Linked DNA regions of Caldimonas brevitalea. The protein of the gene in region 1 interacts with the protein of each later gene in a pairwise test. Links are inferred from orthologs where the notes say so. Each region holds a gene or a part of one and is shown in the gene's direction. Other genes may lie near its edges.

The links. Proteins that work in one complex are often made in the same cells at the same time.
Region 2: the proteins of AAW51_RS19275 (region 1) and lpdA interact in binary tests that used the Escherichia coli proteins (3 or more experiments, as listed by UniProt). The link is inferred for Caldimonas brevitalea from one-to-one orthologs.

Annotation. Positions count from the first base shown.
Region 1 is NZ_CP011371.1:4,591,694-4,595,326, reverse strand. What follows is about bases 1-2,989. They hold AAW51_RS19275 (UvrD-helicase domain-containing protein), read left to right. Parts: upstream 1-312; coding sequence 313-2,667; downstream 2,668-2,989. Other genes in these bases: AAW51_RS19270 (methyl-accepting chemotaxis protein), read left to right, coding at 2,826-2,989; AAW51_RS19280 (GMP reductase), read right to left, coding at 1-57. In the rest of the region: more of AAW51_RS19270, read left to right, coding at 2,990-3,633. UniProt on the Escherichia coli protein: A helicase with DNA-dependent ATPase activity. Unwinds DNA duplexes with 3'-5' polarity. Translocates on single-stranded DNA with 3'-5' polarity. Initiates unwinding more efficiently from a nicked substrate than double-stranded DNA.
Region 2 is NZ_CP011371.1:3,704,602-3,708,130, reverse strand. Bases 416-3,300 are described here. They hold lpdA (dihydrolipoyl dehydrogenase), read left to right. Parts: upstream 416-888; coding sequence 889-2,712; downstream 2,713-3,300. Other genes in these bases: AAW51_RS15800 (GlxA family transcriptional regulator), read right to left, coding at 2,794-3,300; aceF (dihydrolipoyllysine-residue acetyltransferase), read left to right, coding at 416-878. In the rest of the region: more of aceF, read left to right, coding at 1-415; more of AAW51_RS15800, read right to left, coding at 3,301-3,529. UniProt on the Escherichia coli protein: Lipoamide dehydrogenase is a component of the glycine cleavage system as well as of the alpha-ketoacid dehydrogenase complexes.

The DNA of each region.
Region 1 (3,633 bases):
TTCCACGCGGCATTTGCGCGGCAGCAGCAGAACGTTGTCGTAGTCGAAGATTTCCATCAGAGATCGCTCCAGTAGCAGATAGGACGCCGCGTTGATGCAGTGCGGCGTCGAGGCTGCGAGCGCTTGACTTGGAGAACCGGCTGCGCGGCGCGCCGCGCCCCCGGCGGGGCGGGCGGTGGCACAGGCTCCAGCAGGGGAGGGTGCCGCGCAAACAAAAAACCGGACGCCAAAATTTGGGCCCGGTGGTTGATTCTACTCATCGCGGCCCGGTGTGCCGGGAAGGGGCATCGCCCGCCTCCCTAGAATCGCGACATGAGTCTCGATTTCGCCCCCGCTGCGCCCACGTCGTTGTTGAACAACCTGAACCCGGAGCAGCTCGCCGCCGTCACCTTGCCAAGCCGACCGGCGTTGATCCTGGCCGGGGCCGGTTCGGGCAAGACCCGGGTGCTGACCACCCGCATCGCCTGGTTGATCCAGACCGGTCAGGTGTCGCCGGCCGGCGTGATGGCCGTCACCTTCACCAACAAGGCGGCCAAGGAGATGCTGACGCGGCTGGGTGCGATGCTGCCGATTCCTGTGCGCGGCATGTGGATCGGCACCTTCCACGGGCTGTGCAACCGCTTCCTGCGCGCCCACTGGAAGCTCGCCAATCTGCCGCAGAGCTTCCAGATCCTCGACTCGCAAGACCAGTTGTCGGCGGTACGCCGCGTCATCAAGGCGATGAACCTCGACGAAGAGCGTTTTGTGCCCAAGCAGGTGACCTGGTTCATCGCCGGCAGCAAGGAAGAAGGGCTGCGGCCGCGTGACGTGCAAGTGCGCGACGAGCAGAGCCGCACCTTGGCAGCGATCTACCAGGCCTACGAAGACCAGTGCCAGCGTGAAGGGGTGGTCGATTTCGCCGAACTGATGTTGCGCACCTACGAGTTGATGCGCGACCAGCCGGCGCTGCGCGAGCACTACCAGCGGCGCTTCCGGCATGTCCTGGTCGACGAGTTCCAGGACACCAACCGGCTGCAGTACGCCTGGCTGAAGGCTTTCGCCGGGCCCGAGACGAGCGTGTTTGCGGTGGGCGACGACGACCAGAGCATTTACGCCTTCCGCGGCGCCCAGGTCGGCAACATGAGCGACTTCGAGCGCGAGTTCCACGTCGAGCAGGTCATCAAGCTGGAGCGCAACTACCGCAGCTTCGGCAACATCCTCGACTCGGCCAACGCGCTGATCTCGCACAACACGCGGCGCCTGGGCAAGAACCTGCGGACCGAGGCGGGGCCGGGCGAGCCGGTGCGGGTCTATGAATCGACCAGCGACTACGCCGAGGCGCAGTGGCTGCTCGAAGAGGCGCAGCAGCTGCACCGCGACGGCACGCCGCGATCGGAGATCGCCATCCTGTACCGTTCCAACGCCCAGTCCCGCGTGCTGGAAAGTGCGCTGTTCAACGCCGGCATCCCCTACCGGGTCTATGGCGGTCTGCGCTTTTTCGAACGCGCCGAAATCAAGCACGCGCTGGCCTATCTGCGGCTGCTGGAGAACCCGAACGACGACACCAGCTACTTGCGGGTCGTGAACTTCCCCACCCGAGGCATCGGCGCCCGCACGCTCGAGCAGCTGCAGGACGCCGCCCGGGCGACCGGCCGCAGCCTGTACCAGAGCGTTGGGGCGGTCACCGGCAAGGGCGGCGCCAACCTGGCAGCCTTCAATACGCTGGTCGACGCGATGCGCGACAACACGCGCGGCCTGACGCTGCGCGAGATCATCGAGCACGTGGTGCAGGCCAGCGGGCTGGCCGATTTCTACCGCAACGAGAAAGAAGGCCGCGAGCGGCTGGAGAACCTCGACGAACTGGTCAACGCGGCCGAGGCTTTCGTGACCCAGGAGGGCTTCGGCAAGGACGCGGTGGCCTTGCCGGTCGACGAGCACGCCGGCGCCGTGGTGGTCTCGCCCGGCACCATCGCCGAGGGGGACCCCCCGGCCGTGGCGCGCACCGAACAAGCGCCCGACGCCGAGACCGGCGAGATCATGTCGCCGCTGGCCGCCTTCCTGACCCATGCGGCCCTGGAAGCCGGCGACAACCAGGCCCAGGCCGGGCAGGACGCGATCCAGCTGATGACGGTGCATGCGGCCAAGGGCCTGGAGTTCGACTGCGTTTTCATCACCGGGCTGGAAGAGGGCCTGTTCCCGCACGAAAACTCGCTGTCGGACTACGACGGGCTGGAGGAGGAGCGCCGCCTGATGTATGTGGCCATCACGCGCGCGCGGCGCCGGCTGTACCTGAGCCACAGCCAGACGCGCATGCTGCACGGCCAGACGCGCTACAACATCAAGAGCCGTTTTCTCGAAGAACTGCCCGAGGCCGCGCTGAAGTGGATCACGCCCAAGGCGCAGGCCTTCGGCTCGGGCTACGCGCGCGATTACCGCGCAGCCTGGAGCAGCGGCTCGGGGCGGGGCTCCGCCGCCGGCGCGGGCGAGAAGACATTGGCGCCCAAGGTCGCGACGTCCGAGGGTGTCGCGCTGCGCACCGGCCAGTCGGTGTTCCACACCAAGTTCGGCGAGGGCGTGATCGTCACGCTCGAAGGCAGCGGTGCCGACGCCCGGGCGCAAATCAACTTCGGGCGCCACGGCATGAAGTGGCTGGCGCTGAGCGTGGCCAAGCTGACGCCGGTCGATTGAGGCACCGGCCCGACGCGGGCGCGCGGCAGCATCAGGAAACAACTTAAGCCCGACACCGGGCTCAAGCCCTTACGGCGGCGGCCGATATAGGGGAGCGAGACGTCTTGTCGCGGCGCATGCCGCGGCAGGCATTTGTTTCCCCTACCGGACCCGCCGCCGTGAATCGCTTTACCCTCCGTCAGAAATTCAAGTTCGGCCTGATCGCCGTTGTGGTCGTCTCGCTGCTGGTGCTGATCGGCACCCGGCTGCTGGGCAAGGCTGCCTTGTTTCACTATATGGAGCGGGACCACGTCGCGACTGTGCTGAACCTGAAGCAGGCCATGGACCGCGTCTCCGAAGGCGCCCGGACCGCCGACAAGGTGACGCGCGACGAGTTGGTGCGCGACATCGTGAAGGCGCGCGACATCGCGGGGAACGTCGACATCGAGCTGTTCGCCATCGAGCGCGGCGCCATCTCCATGATCGGGTTCGGTGGTGTCATCGACCTGCCGCGCAAGGACATCGTCGAACTGAACCGCATGCGCGACATCATCGCGAGCGAACCCGGCAGCGGCGTGACGCCGGAGCTGGTGGCCAAGCTGAAGCCCGACATGGACCAGGTGCTCGACAACACCAACCGCTTCGGCCCGCTGGTGGCCGAAGTCGTGAATTTCATCAAGGTCTCGGTGATGTTCATCAATCTGCTGGGCATCGCCGTGCTGGCGACCAGCTTCTGGTTGATCCGCCAGGCGACGCTCGGGCCCTTGCAGACCGCGCTGGCCGCCGCCCACCGGATTGCCCAGGGTGACCTGAGCGGCACGCTGTCGTCGACGGCGCAGGACGAGGTCGGCAAGCTGATCGCGGCGCTCGAGGACATGCAGAGCAACCTGGTGCGTGTGGTCGGCGATGTCCGCCAACGTTCGCACACGGTGGCGCAGAGCATGGGCCAGATGGCCAGCGGCAGCAGCGAGCTGGCCTCGCGCACCG
Region 2 (3,529 bases), 890 kb from region 1 along the record:
TCGGCGAAGTGCCGGGCAGCGGGCCGAAGGGCCGCATCACCCAGGAAGATGTGCAGCACTTCGTCAAGAACGTCATGGTCGGTCAAGTGCAGACCGAAGCCCAGAAGGCCAAGGCGCCCGCGGCCGGCGGGGCCGGCGGCAGCCTGCCGGGGTTGCTGCCGTGGCCGCAGGTCGACTTCGCCAAGTTCGGCCCGGTCGAGCGGCGCGACCTCTCGCGCATCAAGAAGATCTCGGGTGCCAACCTGCACCGCAACTGGGTGATGATCCCCCACGTCACCAACCACGAAGACGCCGACATCACCGAGCTGGAGGCCTTCCGCGTCCAGCTCAACAAGGAGTACGAGAAGGCCGGCGTCAAGGTGACGATGCTGGCGTTCCTGATCAAGGCCTGCGTTGCGGCGCTGAAGAAGTTCCCCGACTTCAACGCCTCGCTCGACGGCGAGCAGCTGGTGCTCAAGCAGTACTTCCACATCGGCTTCGCGGCCGACACGCCCAACGGGCTGGTGGTGCCGGTGATCAAGGATGCCGACAAGAAGGGCATCGTCGCGATCGCCAAGGAGATGAGCGAGCTGGCGGCCAAGGCGCGCGAAGGCAAGCTCGGCCCGGCGGAGATGACCGGCGGCTGCTTCTCGATCTCGTCGTTGGGCGGCATCGGCGGCACTTACTTCACGCCCATCATCAACGCGCCCGAGGTCGCCATCCTCGGCGTGTGCAAGTCGACGCTGAAGCCGGTGTGGGACGGCCAAGCCTTCCAGCCGCGGCTGATCCTGCCGCTCAGCCTGAGCTGGGACCACCGGGTGATCGACGGCGCCTCGGCGGCGCGCTTCAACACCTACCTGGCCACCGTGCTGGCGGACTTCCGCCGCGTGATGCTGTAAGGAGTCGAGTGTGGCAGTGATCGAGATCAAGGTCCCCGACATCGGCGACTTCAAGGACGTCGCGGTGATCGAAGTGCTGGTGCAGCCGGGTGACACGGTGAAGGCGGAGCAGAGCCTCATCACGGTGGAGTCCGACAAGGCGTCGATGGAGATTCCGTCGTCGCATGCCGGGGTGGTCAAGGAGCTGAGGCTCAAGGTCGGCGATGTCGTCAACCAGGGCAGCACCATCCTGACGCTGGAGGCGGCGGGCGAGCAGGCTGCCGCCGCGGCGCCTGCGCCTGCTGCAAGCGGCCCAGCGGCGCCGCCGCAGCCGCAGGCGCGAGAGTCGTACGCACCGGCGCCCGGCGCGGCGCGGGCCGACACGGCGGCGACCCCGGCTGCTGGCCATTACAGCGGTGGCGTCGACCTGGAGTGCGACATGCTCGTGCTGGGCGCCGGCCCCGGCGGCTATTCGGCCGCCTTCCGCGCCGCCGACCTGGGCATGAAGGTGGTGCTGGTGGAGCGCTACGCGACGCTGGGCGGCGTGTGTTTGAACGTCGGCTGCATCCCGTCGAAGGCGATGCTGCACGTGGCCGCGGTGATGGACGAGGTGCAGCATTTCGCCGACATCGGCGTCAGCTTCGGCGCCCCCAGCGTCGACCTCGACAAGCTGCGCGCACACAAGGCCAAGGTGGTGGGCAAGCTGACGGGCGGCCTGAGTGCGATGGCCAAGATGCGCAAGGTCACGGTGGTGCGCGGCTACGGCAGCTTCCTCGACCCGCATCACGTGTCGGTCGAAGAAACCGGTGGCGAGGGCCAGGACAAGACCGGCAAGACCCAGACCATCAAGTTCAAGCAGGCCATCATCGCCGCCGGCTCGCAGGCGGTGCGGCTGCCCTTCCTGCCGTCCGACGAGCGCATCGTCGACTCGACCGGCGCGCTGCAGTTGCGCGCCACGCCCAAGCGCATGCTGATCGTCGGCGGCGGCATCATCGGCCTGGAGATGGGCACCGTCTATTCGACGCTGGGCGCGCGGCTGGACGTGGTCGAAATGCTCGACGGGCTGATGCAAGGCGCCGACCGCGACCTGGTCAAGGTGTGGCAGAAGATGAATGCGCCGCGCTTCGACAACATCATGCTGAAGACCAAGACCGTGGGCGCCGAAGCGACCGCCGACGGCATCCTGGTGCGCTTCGAAGGCGAGGGCGCCCCGAAAGAGCCGCAGCTCTACGACCTGGTACTGCAGGCGGTGGGCCGCTCGCCCAACGGCAAGAAGATCGGCGCCGACAAGGCCGGCGTGATCGTCAACGAGCGCGGTTTCATCCCGGTGGACATCCAGATGCGCACCAACGTCCCGCACATCTTCGCGATCGGCGATGTGGTGGGCCAGCCGATGCTGGCGCACAAGGCGGTCCACGAGGCCCATGTGGCGGCCGAAGTGGCGGCCGGCGAGAAGTCGGCCTTCGACGCGCGGGTGATCCCGAGCGTCGCCTACACCGACCCCGAGGTGGCGTGGGTAGGCCTCACCGAAGACCAGGCCAAGGCCGAGGGCCGCAAGGTCAAGAAGGGCTTGTTCCCATGGAGCGCGTCGGGCCGCGCCATCGCCAACGGCCGTGACGAGGGCTACACCAAGCTGCTGTTCGACGAGGACACGCACCGCATCCTCGGCGGCGGTATCGTCGGCACCCACGCGGGCGACATGATCGGCGAGGTGGCCCTGGCGATCGAGATGGGGGCCGACGAAGTCGACATCGGCAAGACCATCCATCCGCATCCGACGCTGGGCGAGAGCATCGGCATGGCGGCCGAAATCGCGCACGGCACCTGCACCGACGTGCCGCCGCAGCGGCGCTAGGGTCCGTCCTCGCCGCCGTGGCGGTGGCCAGGCTGCGGCCCCCACCCGGCCGTGATCGGCCCCGTCTTTGACGCGGGAGCGCTACCGGGGCTTGCCGAAGGCGGCGCTGCGGTAGGCCTGCGGCGTTTGACCGTGCTGCCGGGCAAACGCCCGCTGCAAGGCGTCCACCGAGCGAAAGCCGCTGTGGCTCGCGATCCGCTCCTGGGTCCAGTGCGTCTGCAACAGCAACTGCGCGGCGGCCGCCACGCGGGCCTGCTCGACGAAGCGCGCCGGCGTGCTGCCGGTCTGGGCGGCGAACTCGCGCGCGAAATGCCGCGGGCTCATCTGCACGCGCGCGGCCAGCGCCTCGACCGACAGATCCTCCTGTAAATGTGTGCCGATCCACGCCAGCAGTTCGCGCAAGCGGCTGCTCGCCGTGGCCTGCGCCTGCAGCGCCTGACTGAGCTGCGGTTGGGCGCCGCCCCGCAGCATCGGCAACGCCAGCGTGCGCGCAATCTCCATCGACACCGCATGGCCGAGGTCGTCTTCGACCAGCGCGAGCGCCAGCTCGATGCCGGTGGTGACACCCGCCGAGGTCCACAGCCGGCCGTCACGCACATAGATGCGCTCGCGCTGCACGCGCACCTGCGGCCGCAGGGTCTGCAGCAGATCGCAGACACGCCAGTGGGTGGTGGCCTCGCGGCCGTCGAGCAGCCCGGCCGCCGCCAACGCAAAGGCGCCGGTGCAGACGCTGGCGATACGACGTGCGCGAGGGGCGGTTGCGGCGAGCCAGCCGGCGACGTTCTGCTCGACGATGGCGGTGCGCAGTGCCGGCTCG